2 regions of the Streptomyces sp. NBC_01334 genome follow, and region 1 is predicted to be linked to the other one. Evidence: riboswitches for the same ligand, from Rfam matches in the RefSeq annotation. Region 1 holds a riboswitch; the other holds the start of a gene.
The links. A riboswitch is a leader RNA that binds a small molecule or an ion and turns the genes downstream of it on or off. The one in region 1 is predicted to bind cyclic di-AMP.

Region 1 (7,083 bases):
CCGCCGTTGATCGTCGGCGAGCGGGAGGTGGACCGGTTCGTCGACGCCTTCACCGCCGTGATGGACGACGCGCACGGCGGCGGCGGGCTGATGTGGGACTTCGGCAGGACACTGGTGAAGCAGGCGGTGGCCAACCGCTGAGCCGCCCGGGAGCGCGGGCGACCGAAAGAACGGTCCGGGCCTGCGCGCGCTTTTGCCTCTGAGGCAACAAATTTGCCGCAGAGGCAATTCAGGCGTGCAATGGAGCCATGAGCTCGCCCGAGTCCGAGGACCCGGCGGAACCAGCCGGGGCTCTTCCCGCCGTCGCCCCCCAGCTGCGCGCCCTGCGCCGCCGGGCCGCCCTCACCCTGGAGGCCGCGGCCCGCGCCGCCGGGCTGTCGCCCGCCCATCTCTCCCGCCTGGAGACCGGGCAGCGCCAGCCCTCGCTGCCGATGCTGCTCGCGCTCGCCCGTATCTACGGTACGACGGTCTCGGAACTGCTCGGCGAGACGTCCGCCGACCGGGACGCCGTCGTCCGCGCCGCCGCCATGGAGCCGACCCGCGCGGGCGGCTGGACCTACTGGCAGGCGGGCGCCTCCGGGCGCGGGATGCAGGCCCTGCGTGTCCACGTGCCGTACGGCTCCCAGGGAGACGTCGTCCGCGTGCACCCCGGGGAGGAGTGGCTGCACGTCCTGCGCGGGCGGCTGCGGCTGCGTCTCGGGGACACCACCGAACTGCTCGGGCCCGGTGACAGCGCGCACTTCGACTCGCTGACCCCGCACCGCATCGCGGCCCAGGACGCCGACGGGGTCGAACTGCTCTTCGTCCACACCCTGTTGCAGAGCCCCACGGCCACGCTGTGCCTGGGCCCGACCCCTTCGGACATCGGAGAGACGCCATGAAGGACATCGAGGAGAAGTTCCCCCGCACCCTCTGGATCCGGCTGATCATCTACATCGCGGTGGGGCACGTCTTCGCGGCGTTCCTCTGGCTGCTGTTCGAGGTGGGGGCCAACCAGTAGGGCCCCGGACGCCGCTGCGGCCTCCGGGGCAGGGAGCCGGACGCGACATCGGACGCGATGCCGGACGAGGTGTCAGTCGAGCAGGCGGTTCCGCAGCCGCTCACGGGTCTCGGGGGAGAGCCCGAGGCCTTCCTCCAGATAGGCGTCGACGCCGCCCCAGGTCTCCTCGATGGTCTCCAGGGCCGCCGCGAGGTACTCCGCGCGCGCGTCGAAGAGCGGGCTGAGCAGCTCCATGACCTCGGGGGAGTAGGCCGCGGCGGAGGTGGCGCTGCGGCGCACCCGGTAGCGGCGGTGCTTGGCGTTGGACTCCAGGTAGTCGGCGAGGATCGCCTCGCGCTCCACGCCCAGGGCGAGCAGCGTCACCGCGATGGACAGGCCCGCGCGGTCCTTGCCCGCCGCGCAGTGCATCAGGGCCGGGACGCTGTCCTCGGCGAGCGAGTGCAGCACCCGCGCGTGCTCGGCCGTCCGCTCCTTGATGATCGAGCGGTAGGAGGCGATCATCCGGCCGGCGGCCTTGCCGTCGCCGAGGATCCCGCGCAGCTGGTCGATCTCGCCGTCGCGGACCATCTTCCAGAACTCGGAGCCGTCCGCCGGGTCCGACAGGGGCAGGTTCACATTGCGCACGCCCGGGAGCTCGACGTCCGGGCCCTCCAGCTTCTGGTCCGCGGCGTTGCGGAAGTCGAAGATCGTGTGCAGGCCCAGGCCGGAGAGGAACGCGGCGTCCTCGTCGGTCGCGTGCGCGAGATGGCCGCTGCGGAACAGCACGCCGTGCCGCACCCGCCGGCCGTCGACGGTCGGCAGACCGCCCACATCCCGGAAGTTGCGCACACCGGCCAGCTCGGGCTCGGTCGACGGGATCTGCTGCGTCACGGGGGCTTCCTCCCTGTCGGTCTCCGTCGGCGCGGCTCGTGGTGGCCGACGGGACGCTTCCCCGACGATACGACATGGGTTCCCCGGGCAACGGGTTGTCCACAGGGCGGTACTCCGGACGTCTGACCAGGTGAAGAGTTGTCCACGGAAAGTTGCCCGGCAGGCCGACCGCATTCGATGATGTTGGTGCTTGATCGCACCTGTTCGAATTAGTGGGGGTTTGATGCCCGAGATCGCCGACAACGGCCGTACCTGGCTCCTTTCGGGGCCGACGAGCAGCTACGCCCTCCACCTCACCGAGGCCGACGAGCTGGTCCACCTGCACTGGGGCCCGGGCATCGCGCTCGCGGACGCCGAGGCGCTCGCCGCCCTCCCGGCGTCGGAGCGGGGGGCGTCCTTCGAGTCCCCGCTCGACGGCCGGGAGGAGTACCCGGTCGAGGGCGGCCCCCGCTTCGTCCGGCCCGCCCTGTCCGTGCGCACCGACGAGCGGCGCGGCACCGAATGGTCCTACGAGGACTTCGAGGCCGACGACGACGGGCTGCGGCTGCGGTTCCGGGACGCCGGACTGGCCCTCACCCTGCACTACCGGATGCGCGGCGATGTCGTCGAGCGCTGGACGACCCTGCGCAACGACGGTGAGCGGCCGCTGGAGCTGCTGCGCGCCGACTCCGCCACCTGGACCCTGCCCGAGCGCGACGACTGGCGGCTGTCGCAGCTGCACGGCCGCTGGGCCGCCGAGTCCCGGCTCACCCGGTCTCCGCTCACCTACGGCGAGCAGGTCATCGGCAGCCGCCGCGGCCACACCGGGCACCAGCACCTGCCCTGGATCGCCCTGGACACCGACGCGACCGAGGAGCGCGGCGAGGTCTACGGCTGCGCCCTCGGCTGGTCGGGCACCTGGCGGATCGCCGTCGCTCAACTCCCGGACGCGCGCGTGCAGATCACCGGGGGCGTCGGGTACGACGACTCGGGGCTGCTGCGGCTGGCCGCGGGGGAGTCCTTCACCACGCCCGTCTTCGCCGGCCTGTGGAGCGACGCCGGCTTCGGCGGGGCGAGCCGCACCTGGCACGCCTACCAGCGCGCGTACGTCGTCCCGGACGCCGAACAGGACCGGCCGGTGCTGTTCAACTCCTGGGAGGCCACCTACTTCGACATCTCCGAGGAGCAGCAGGCCACGCTCGCCCGGCGGGCCGCCGCGATCGGCGTGGAGCTCTTCGTCGTCGACGACGGCTGGTTCGGGGCGCGCACCGGCGACCACGCCGGACTCGGCGACTGGCGGCCCAACCCCGACCGCTTCCCGAACGGGCTGAAGCCCCTCGCCGACCAGGTGCACGACCTCGGCATGCAGTTCGGCGTCTGGGTCGAGCCCGAGATGGTCAACCCGGACAGCGAGCTGTATCGGGCGCACCCCGACTGGGTGCAGTTCCAATCCGGACGAAAGCGGACGGAGTTCCGCAATCAGCTCGTGCTGAACCTCGCCCGCGAGGACGTTCAGGAGTACCTCTGGGAGCAGCTCCACGGGCTTCTCTCCAGCGCGCCCGTCGACTATGTGAAGTGGGACTTCAACCGCTGCTTCACCGACGCCGGCTGGCCGGACGACCCCTACCCGCAGCGCCTCTGGGTCGACCACGTACGGGCTCTGTACGCGCTCCTGGACCGGCTTCGGGAGGCCCACCCCGGGGTCGCCTTCGAGTCCTGCTCCGGCGGCGGCGGACGCATCGACCTCGGGATCATGAGCCGCACCGACCAGGTGTGGACCTCCGACAACACCGATCCGCTCGACCGGCTCGACATCCAGCACGGCTTCAGCCAGATCCACCCCGCCCGGGTCATGGCGGCCTGGGTCACCGACAGTCCCAACGCCCAGCTCAACGGCCGGGTCAGCTCGCTGCGCTTCCGGTTCGTCAGCGCCATGGCCGGCGTGCTCGGCGTCGGCGGGGACCTCTCCGAGTGGAGCGAGGAGGAGCTCGCCGAGGCGCGCCGGTGGGTGGACCTCTACAAGGAGATCCGGCCGCTCGTGCAGCAGGGCGACCTCTACCGGCTGCGGCCCCCGGCGGGCGGCCTGAGCGCCGTCCAGTACGTGCGCGGTGACGAGAGTGTCGTCCTCGCCTGGCTCCAGGCGCAGCGGTTCGGTGAGCCCGTCCCGGCGTTGCGGCTGCGCGGACTGGACCCGACGGCGTCGTACGAATGCCGCGAAACGGGCGAAGTCCACCGAGGGGCGGTACTGCTCCATCACGGGCTGCGCACCGGACTGCGGGGTGACCTTGATGCGACGGTTATCCGACTGCGTCGCATCTGAGGTTTCTGTCCGAATTGAATCCTTAATTCCAACTCGCTCTGGAATAAAGGAACCTGGAGAGCCGTCACGTGAGCAGCGTCATATCCGTGACCGTATGTCGCCCGTCATGTTCACGTAATTCGCATGCTTTTCCAGGGTGCTTGGCGGTGAACGGGTCCCTTGTCTCACGGAGTGTGACCGGGGATTCTCACAGGGGATCAAGAGAAAGGCGTCAGCGGCACAACCTCTGCTTGTCCCTGTGCGTTCCGGTCGCTTACGTTCCACACCAATCCGGACGGACGCCGAATCCTGCCACCGCCCGGAGCCCGCACACTCACCCGTATCTGGCAGGAGCGGGGGACCCACAGGCACAACCGCCTGTTCCGGTCTCCGGAACAGGCTTGGGGTAAAGCCGCGCCTCGGCGCGGCCGGGCATCTCCAGTCCGCACCCGACAGCTCACCTCGCAGGCGCCGGAGAGGAATTCGCCATGCCCGCGAAGGGTAAGCACCGCCGTCCGAAGGCCCAGCGCTTCACTCGTTCCATAGCCGTCGCCGGAACGGGTGGCGCCGCGCTCGCCCTTCCGCTCATGGGTGCCGCCGGCGCTCACGCGGCCCCCGCGCAGTCCGTCGCACAGTCGGCTTCCCAGGCCGTTCCGGAAAAGGCCGTGCAGTCCGTGCCGGTGGCGCAGAAGACGGCCACCGCCACGACGGCCAAGTCCTACACCGTGCGGTCCGGCGACTATCTGTCGAAGATCGCCGACGAGCAGAACGTCAGTGGCGGCTGGCAGAAGCTGTACCAGGACAACCGTCAGGCCGTCGGCGGCGACCCGTCGCTGATCCACCCCGGGCTGAAGCTCTCGATCGGCAAGAAGGCCGCGAGCACCGGTTCGTCGTCCGGCTCGTCGTCCGGTTCCTCCTCGTCCTCCCCGTCGAAGTCGAAGGCGTCCGGAACCAAGTCGTCGTCCTCTTCGTCCTCGTCGTCCGGTTCGTCCTCCTCGAAGGCGGTCACCCAGGCCGCCGAGAGCGGCACCGGTACCTCCAGCGGTTACACGCTGCCGGTGGCGGGCGCCACCGTCGGCACCGCCTACCACACGGCCGGCAGCATGTGGTCCAGCGGCTACCACACCGGCACCGACTTCGTCGTCCCGACCGGCACCTCCCTCAAGGCCGTGGGTGCGGGCACCGTCGTCTCCGCGGGCTGGGGCGGCGCGTACGGCAACCAGGTCGTCATCAGGCTCGCCGACGGCTACTACGCCCAGTACGCCCACCTGTCCCAGCTCTCCGTCTCGGCCGGCCAGACCGTGACCGCGGGCCAGCAGCTCGGCCTCTCCGGTGCCACCGGCAACGTGACCGGCCCGCACCTGCACTTCGAGATCCGCACCACGCCGGACTACGGCTCCGACGTGGACCCGATCGCCTACCTCCGCTCGCACGGCGTCTCCGTCGGCTGACCCCCTCCGACTGCGACGACCTCCCGCCTGACACGCGGCCGAAGGCCGGACCCCGATCCCCGGGTCCGGCCTTCGGTATGTCCGGGGGATGGCCGGCGTTGGAGTTTGCGCGTTCATGATCGTTCTGTTGCGTTCTTGTGGCAGCCCCTGGTGCCCCATCGACAGGCGGGACAGGGTGGGGACACAGTGATCTCCGTCAGTGAGCAAGCGCTTTCTATCGCTCTTCGGAGGTTCTGTGTCCCGCGTCGACCGACGCATCGTCATCAAGGGCGCCGCGGCCGCGGCCGCCGTCACCGCCGTCACCCTGCTGGCCGGACTCGTCGCCGCGCCCACCGGGCACGCCGCCGAGGTCCCGCGCCGGATCGTCGAGAACCTCGACCGCGGCCTGGTCGCCACCCCGTCCGGCGAAGGAACCTTCCTCAGCTGGCGGCTGCTCGGCACCGAATACGCGCGGCACGGAAACGCCGTCGCCTTCAACGTGTACAAGAACGGACGCCGGCTCAACCGGGAGCCGGTGCGGAAATCGACGACCTACCGGGACGACACCCGGGGCGCGGGGACCTATACCGTCCGCGCCGTCGTCAACGGGCATGAGCAGAAGCCGAGTCCGGCGGCCCTGCGCTTCACCGACGGCTACGCCGAGATCCCGCTGGCCGGCGCCGACGGCTACACCGTGCAGCACGCCTGGCCGGGTGACCTCGACGGTGACGGACGCTACGAGCTCGTCGTCAGCCGGCTGTCCGGGACCCGCGACAGACCCGACCTGCTGGAGGCCTACACGCTCACCGGTGAGCGCCTGTGGCGGGTCGACCTCGGCCCCGGCTCGTACACCCAGGTCGGCGGGAACGGCGCCAACGACCCGGCGCCCGCCGCGATCAGCGGTTCCACCGCGATCGGCGGCTATCGCAACGACGACAACGTCACCGTCTACGACCTCGACGCCGACGGCCGCGCCGAGGTGCTGGCGCACACCGCCGCCGGGACCACCTTCGCCGACGGCTCGCAGGTCACCGCCGCCTCGCCCGCGAACCAGTTCGTGTCGGTGATCGACGGAGCGACCGGCACCGAGCGGACCCGGCAGCCCGTTCCCGACGACTTCGTGGCCGACGGCCCCTCCGGTGGCCACTTCGGCATCGCCTACCTCGACGGCGAACACCCCAGCCTGGTCACCAAGTCGGTCACCCGGGTCGGAGCCAAGCGCGGCGCGTTCCGGGTGCTGTTCCAGACCTGGGACTTCAACGGCACGGATCTCACCCGCCGTTGGAAGTACGTGGTGGATCCGACGACCGGCGCGACCAGCTTCCACCAGATCCGCACCGTCGACGTCGACGGGGACGGCAGGGACGAGATCGCCGACGGCAACTACGTCGTGAACAGCGACGGCACGCTGCGCTACGTCGTCGACGGCGCCATCCACGGCGACCGCTTCGACATCGCCGACCTCGACCCCGACCGGCCCGGCCTGGAGGGCTTCGCCATCCAGC
Region 2 (7,083 bases), 1.0 Mb from region 1:
AGACGATGCGGCGGTGCACCGGCTTGAGGCCGTCACGGGCGTCCGGCAGGGCGCGGGAGTAGATGACCGAGTACGCGTACTCGAGGAAGGAGCCCTGCATCTCGTCGACGACGTCGATGTCGAGGATCCGCTCCTCGAACGACTCGTCGGGCGGCGGGGTCTTCGTGCTGCGGCGGGCCATCGCTGCCGGCTCCTTGCTGGGGCGTGATACGGGATCTGACGCGGACCATTGTGGACCGTGGCACTGACAGCGCGGGCGAGGACCCGGCGTCGGCCGTCCGGCCCGAACGCAGAGGCATCTCCTCCACGGCTGCCCGCAGGCTACGCGATCTCGCTCTCGGCGTATGTCGTCCGGGAACTTCGCGGACCGTCCGCACGCTTGCATACAGTGGCAGGACCGGCAGGAAAACCGCGGTTTCGACGACCGCGTCCGCGATCGGAAGGGACGTACATGCCCATGGGTCACACGGCCACAGCCCAGGCAGGCTCCGGGGGCCTGACAGCGACCGAGCACCGTCTGGCCAACGGCCTGCGCGTGGTGCTCTCGGAGGACCACCTGACCCCCGTCGCGGCGGTGTGCCTCTGGTACGACGTCGGTTCACGCCACGAAGTCAAGGGGCGTACGGGTCTTGCTCACCTTTTCGAGCACCTGATGTTCCAAGGTTCCGGCCAGGTCAAGGGCAACGGACACTTCGAGCTGGTCCAGGGGGCCGGCGGCTCGCTCAACGGCACCACCAGTTTCGAGCGCACGAACTACTTCGAGACCATGCCCACCCACCAGCTGGAGCTCGCCCTCTGGCTGGAGGCGGACCGCATGGGCTCGCTGCTCACCGCGCTGGACGACGAGTCGATGGAGAACCAGCGCGACGTCGTCAAGAACGAGCGCCGTCAGCGCTACGACAACGTCCCCTACGGCACGGCCTTCGAGAAGCTGACCGCTCTCGCCTACCCGGACGGCCACCCGTACCACCACACGCCGATCGGCTCGATGGCCGACCTGGACGCGGCGACCCTGGAGGACGCGCGCGCGTTCTTCCGCACGTACTACGCGCCCAACAACGCGGTCCTTTCCGTGGTCGGTGACATCGACCCGGAGCAGACCCTCGCCTGGGTCGAGAAGTACTTCGGCTCCATCCCCGGCCACGACGGCAAGCCCGCGCCCCGTGACGGCGGGCTGCCCGACGTCATCGGCGAGCAGCTGCGCGAGATCGTCGAGGAGGAGGTGCCGGCCCGGGCGCTGATGGCCGCCTACCGGCTGCCCGAGGACGGCACGCGTGCGTGCGACGCCGTCGACCTGGCGCTCACCGTCCTGGGCGGCGGCGAGTCCTCCCGCCTCTACAACCGGCTGGTGCGCCGCGACCGTACGGCCGTCGCGGCCGGTTTCGGCCTGCTGCGGCTCGCCGGAGCGCCCTCCCTGGGCTGGCTGGACGTGAAGACGTCCGGCGACGTCGAGGTGCCCGTCATCGAGGCCGCCATCGACGAGGAGCTCGCCCGGTTCGCCGAGGAGGGCCCCACGGCCGAGGAAATGGAGCGCGCCCAGGCGCAGTTGGAGCGCGAGTGGCTCGACCGGCTCGGCACGGTCGCCGGCCGCGCCGACGAACTGTGCCGGTTCGCCGTCCTGTTCGGCGACCCGCAGCTCGCCCTCAACGCCGTCCAGCGCGTGCTGGAAGTGACGCCCGAGGAGGTGCAGGAGATCGCCAAGGCCCGCCTGCGCCCCGACAACCGCGCGGTGCTCGTCTACGAGCCGACCGCCGCCGAAGCCCCCGCCGACCAGGACGAGAACGAGGAGGCGGCCCGGTGACCGAGCTCGCCACGATGGACTTCCACCCCCAGCCCCGGGCGGGCGAGGCCAAGCCGTGGGCGTTCCCGGCGCCCGAGCGCACCGCGCTGGCCAACGGCCTGACCGTGCTGCACTGCCACCGTCCCGGCCAGCAGGTCGTCGCCGTCGAGATCCTCCTCGACGCGCCCCTGGACGCCGAACCGGCCGGCCTCGACGGCGTCGCCACGATCATGGCGCGGGCCTTCTCCGAGGGCACCGACAAGCACTCCGCCGAGGATTTCGCCGCCGAACTGGAGCGCTGCGGCGCCACCCTGGACGCGCACGCGGATCACCCCGGCGTCCGGCTGAGCCTCGAGGTGCCGGCCTCGCGCCTGTCCAAGGGCCTGGGTCTGCTCGCCGACGCCCTCAGGGCCCCCGCGTTCGCCGACAGCGAGGTCGAGCGCCTCGTCCGCAACCGCCTGGACGAGATCCCGCACGAGCTGGCCAACCCCTCCCGGCGCGCCGCCAAGGAGCTCTCCAAGGAGCTGTTCCCGGCCACCGCGCGGATGTCGCGGCCGCGCCAGGGCACCGCGGAGACGGTCGAGAAGATCGATTCCGCCGCCGTACGCGCCTTCTACGAGAGGCACGTCCGTCCCGCCACGGCCACCGCCGTGGTCGTCGGCGACCTGACCGGTGTCGACCTGGCGGCGCTCCTCGGCGACACCCTGGGCGCCTGGACGGGCTCCTCGGCCCAGCCGCGGCCCGTGCCGCCGGTGACCGCCGACGACGCCGGCCGGGTCGTCATCGTGGACCGTCCGGGCGCCGTCCAGACGCAGTTGCTGATCGGCCGGATCGGCGCCGACCGGCACGACCGCGTGTGGCCCGCGCAGGTGCTCGGCACCTACTGCCTCGGTGGCACCCTCACCTCCCGGCTGGACCGTGTCCTGCGCGAGGAGAAGGGCTACACCTACGGTGTCCGCGCGTTCGGGCAGGTCCTGCGGTCCGCCCCGGACGGCTCGGGCGCCGCGATGCTCGCCATCAGCGGCTCCGTCGACACCCCGAACACCGGCCCCGCTCTGGACGACCTGTGGAAGGTGCTGCGCACCCTCGCCGCCGAGGGGCTGACCGACGCCGAGCGTGACGTCGCCGTGCAGAACCTGGTCGGTGTGGCGCCGCTGAAGTTCGAGACCGCCGCGGCCGTCGCCGGCACGCTGGCGGACCAGGTCGAGCAGCACCTGCCCGACGACTTCCAGGCCACGCTGTACCAGCAGCTCGCCGCGACCGGCACGGTGGAGGCCACCGCGGCGGCCGTGAACGCCTTCCCGGTGGACCGTCTGGTGACCGTCCTCGTCGGTGACGCGGCCCAGATCAAGGAGCCGGTCGAGGCCCTCGGCATCGGCGAGGTGAAGGTCGTGTCCGCGGAGTAGATCCCGGCAACGGCACGCGCGTGTGGGGGCCCTGGTCGACGAAAGCGTCACCAGGGCCTCCGTATGTCCGAATTGATGCGGAGGTTGCCTGTCTGCCCTGTGGGATGCGCTACAAAAACCGGGATCCGTTTGAGGATTGAAACCCGCGCCGCTTAGCGTCATGCGGGCTGTTCGTCAGGCAGTGCGCCGCAGCCGCGGCACCGGACAGTCATCGCCGAGTCCCCGTACGGCGCGAGCCAGGGGAGCCGGGGACCCACCTGTGAAGTCCCTGGGGTGAATCGGACGCCCGCGCGTGAACGCGAGGGGGTCCGTAGGAGACCTTCCTGCTCCGAACCCGTCAGCTAACCCGGTAGGCGAGAGGGAAGGAAAGGACACCCCCAACTTCATGGCGTTCACCTGCGCCACCGGGAAGCACCGTCGGCCCAGCCGGATGCAGCGCAGCAGCGTCCGCGCGGCGGGCATCGCGGCGCTCACCACCACCGGTGTCATGGCCACCGTCGCCTCCACCCCGGCCTTCGCCGCCGAGCCCACCCCCGAGCAGACCGGGCTGATCCCCGTGGTCACCGCCGGCGAGTCCGTCGTCGAGCAGATCGACGACCAGGTCGCCGTGCAGAAGCACGCGGCCTTCGAGGAGGCCGCCCGGCAGGCCGCCGCCAAGAAGGCCGTGGAGGAGCGCGAGGCACGCGTGCGTGCCGCCCGCGAGGCCGAGCGCAAGCGCCTCAACACCTTCGTCTCGCCGATCACCGGCTCCTACGTGTCGACCAGCTACCAGGCCAGCAGCTCCCTGTGGTCCTCCGGCAGCCACACCGGCATCGACTTCCACGCGGCCAGCGGCACCACCGTGCACGCGGTCGGCCTGGGCACCGTCGTCGAGGCCGGCTGGGGCGGGTCGTACGGCAACCAGATCGTCATCAAGATGAACGACGGGACGTACACCCAGTACGGTCACCTGTCCTCCATCGAGGTGTCGGTGGGCCAGCAGGTCACCCCGGGCCAGCGGATCGCCCTGTCCGGTGCCACCGGCAACGTCACCGGTGCGCATCTGCACTTCGAGGCCCGCACCACCGCGGAGTACGGCTCGGACATCGACCCGGTCGCCTACCTCCGCACGCACGGCGTGAACGTCTGACGACCCACGGCGACAGATCGTCTTGCCCCGGCCCTCCCGGCCGGGGCTTTCGCCGTTTTCGAGGCCCTGCTGTCCAAAAAATATCCCTGGATTCCGGCCCGCCATCGGAAATCCCCGCCCATTGCAATAGAGTCACGGAACACACGTCAATCGTCGACGTTTCACGGGGATTAAGGCGGAGGTCCGTCATGCGTATTCCGGCGCACTCGGTGTGCACGGCCATTCGGGACGACATCGTCGCGGGTGTCTACGAGCGCGGCAGCCGCCTCACCGAGGAACTCCTCGCCCGCCGCTACGGCGTTTCCCGCGTTCCCGTCCGAGAGGCGCTGCGCACGCTGGAGGCCGAGGGCTTCGTCGTCACACGGCGGCACGCGGGCGCGTGCGTCGCGGAGCCGACCGAGCAGGAGGCCGCCGACCTGCTGGAGATGCGCATGCTCCTGGAGCCGCTCGGCGCCTCCCGGGCCGCCCAGCGGCGCACCGAGGCCCATCTGAAGGTGCTGCGCGGCCTCGTCCGGCTGGGCCAGGAGCGGGCCAGGCGGGGCAACAGCGAGGATCTGCGCTCGCTGGGGGGCTGGTTCCACGAGACGCTCGCCCAGTCCTCCGGAAGCCACGCCCTGACGTCGATGCTCACCCAGCTGCGCCACAAGATCGCCTGGATGTACGCGGTGGAGGCCCCGGCCAACCCCGTGGAGTCCTGGGCGGAGCACGGCGCGATCGTGGACGCGGTGGCGCGCGGCGACGGCGAGCGCGCGCGGGCGATCACGGCGCTGCACACCGAGCGCGCGACGGCCGCGCACCGGCTGCGCTTTTCCGGCGGACCCGAGCGCGCCGACCGTGTGAGGACTTCGCAACCTCCCGTAAACATGACGGGTCTGCGGCATTAACACGAGGGCCGTATACAAAGAGGGGATAATTCGCGGGGGATTATTTCTGCTGCCCGTAAAGGGAAATACGAAGGGCTCGCCCGATAATTCGGGCGAGCCCTTCGGGGTTGGCGGGTCGACACCTTTGAAGCGACGAACACCGCCACCGTCAATTGAGAGACCCCGACGACGCGCAACCACATCCGCGAGAGCGGCGGCGGCTCAGGCGCAGAGGGGACCGCGCGCTCAGACGGTCTCGGGGAGCTCCTCGAGGCCCTCGGCGACCAGCTTCGCCAGACGGTCGAGGGCGACGTCCGCGCCGTCGGCCTCGGAGGCGAGGACGATCTCCTCGCCGCCCTGGGCGCCCAAGCCGAGAACGGCCAGCATGGAGGCCGCGTTGACGGGGTTGCCGTCGGCCTTGGCGATCGTCACCGGGATACCTGCGGCCGTGGCGGCCCGGACGAAGATGGAAGCGGGGCGGGCGTGAAGGCCCTCGGCCCAGCCGACGTTGACGCGGCGCTCAGCCATGTGATGCTGCCCTTCAGTGTTCAGGTTGTCTAGACCAGTGTTCCACACGTGAAGCGTGTGAGGGGAGGGGTCGTGTGTCCCCTCCCGACATGGTCGTCGGATCGCGGCCTCGATCCGACGAGCGTCCTCCACAGACTGCCTCGCGCCGTTGTCGTACGCGAGCCGTACTCTGGGCCCCATGCAGAGCGCGTCGGACCGGCACGAGTACCCCGCCCACTGGGAGGCCGACGTGGTGCTGCGCGACGGCGGCACCGCGCGCATCCGCCCCATCACCGTCGATGACGCCGAGCGCCTGGTCAGCTTCTACGAGCAGGTTTCGGACGAGTCGAAGTACTACCGCTTCTTCGCGCCCTACCCGCGCCTGTCCGACAAGGACGTCCACCGCTTCACGCACCACGACTTTGTGGACCGGGTGGGACTCGCGGCCACGATCGGCGGCGAGTTCATCGCCACCGTACGCTATGACCGCATTGGTGCCGACGGCATGGCCGCCTCGGCCCCGGCCGACGAGGCCGAGGTCGCGTTCCTCGTCCAGGACGCCCACCAGGGCAGGGGTGTCGCCTCCGCGCTGCTCGAGCACATCGCGGCCGTGGCGCGAGAGCGGGACATCCGCCGCTTCGCGGCCGAGGTGCTTCCCGCCAACAACAAGATGATCAAGGTGTTCACGGACGCCGGCTACACCCAGAAGCGCAGCTTCGAGGACGGCGTCGTACGCCTGGAGTTCGACCTCGAACCCACCGAGCGCTCCGTCGCCGTGCAGCGCGCGCGGGAACAGCGGGCCGAGGCGCACTCCGTGGGGCGGCTGCTGGCGCCCGGTTCCGTGGCCGTCGTCGGCACCGGCCGCAGCCCCGGCGGCGTCGGCCGGAGCGTCCTCGGCAACCTCCGCGAGGCGGGCTTCACCGGGCGGCTGTACGCCGTGAACAAGGCCTTCCCCGAGGACCTGAAGGAACTGGACGGGGTGCCCGCCCACCGCTCGGTGCGCGACATAGCGGCGCCCGTCGACCTCGCGGTCGTCGCCGTCCCGGCGGAGCAGGTCCCCGAGGCCGTCACCGAGTGCGGCGAGCACGGCGTGCAGGGACTCGTGGTCCTCTCCGCCGGCTACGCCGAGAGCGGCCCCGACGGGCGGGAGCGCCAGCGCGAACTCGTCCGGCACGCACGCGCGTACGGCATGCGGATCATCGGCCCCAACGCCTTCGGAGTCATCAACACCTCCCCCCAGGTGCGGCTGAACGCCTCGCTGGCCCCGGAGATGCCGAGACCCGGCCGGATCGGCCTGTTCGCCCAGTCCGGCGCCATCGGCATCGCCCTGCTGTCCCGCCTCCACCGGCGTGGCGGCGGCGTCACCGGCGTCACCGGCGTATCGACCTTCATCTCCTC

Region 2: another riboswitch for cyclic di-AMP. It lies ahead of OG736_RS32270 (M23 family metallopeptidase); the one in region 1 lies ahead of OG736_RS36470 (M23 family metallopeptidase).

Annotation. Positions count from the first base shown of each region.
Region 1 is NZ_CP130718.1:8,185,607-8,192,689, forward strand. It holds gene OG736_RS36445 (aspartate aminotransferase family protein) at 1-141, shown strand, start outside; gene OG736_RS36450 (helix-turn-helix domain-containing protein) at 249-881, shown strand; gene OG736_RS36455 (DUF6126 family protein) at 878-1,000, shown strand; gene OG736_RS36460 (tyrosine-protein phosphatase) at 1,073-1,870, opposite strand; gene OG736_RS36465 (alpha-galactosidase) at 2,094-4,169, shown strand; cyclic di-AMP (ydaO/yuaA leader) riboswitch at 4,477-4,632, shown strand; gene OG736_RS36470 (M23 family metallopeptidase) at 4,637-5,599, shown strand; gene OG736_RS36475 (rhamnogalacturonan lyase family protein) at 5,835-7,083, shown strand, end outside.
Region 2 is NZ_CP130718.1:7,171,807-7,178,889, forward strand. It holds gene OG736_RS32255 (DNA gyrase/topoisomerase IV subunit A) at 1-181, opposite strand, end outside; gene OG736_RS32260 (M16 family metallopeptidase) at 452-1,801, shown strand; gene OG736_RS32265 (M16 family metallopeptidase) at 1,798-3,186, shown strand; cyclic di-AMP (ydaO/yuaA leader) riboswitch at 3,389-3,557, shown strand; gene OG736_RS32270 (M23 family metallopeptidase) at 3,572-4,315, shown strand; gene OG736_RS32275 (GntR family transcriptional regulator) at 4,504-5,199, shown strand; gene OG736_RS32280 (HPr family phosphocarrier protein) at 5,425-5,706, opposite strand; gene OG736_RS32285 (bifunctional acetate--CoA ligase family protein/GNAT family N-acetyltransferase) at 5,885-7,083, shown strand, end outside.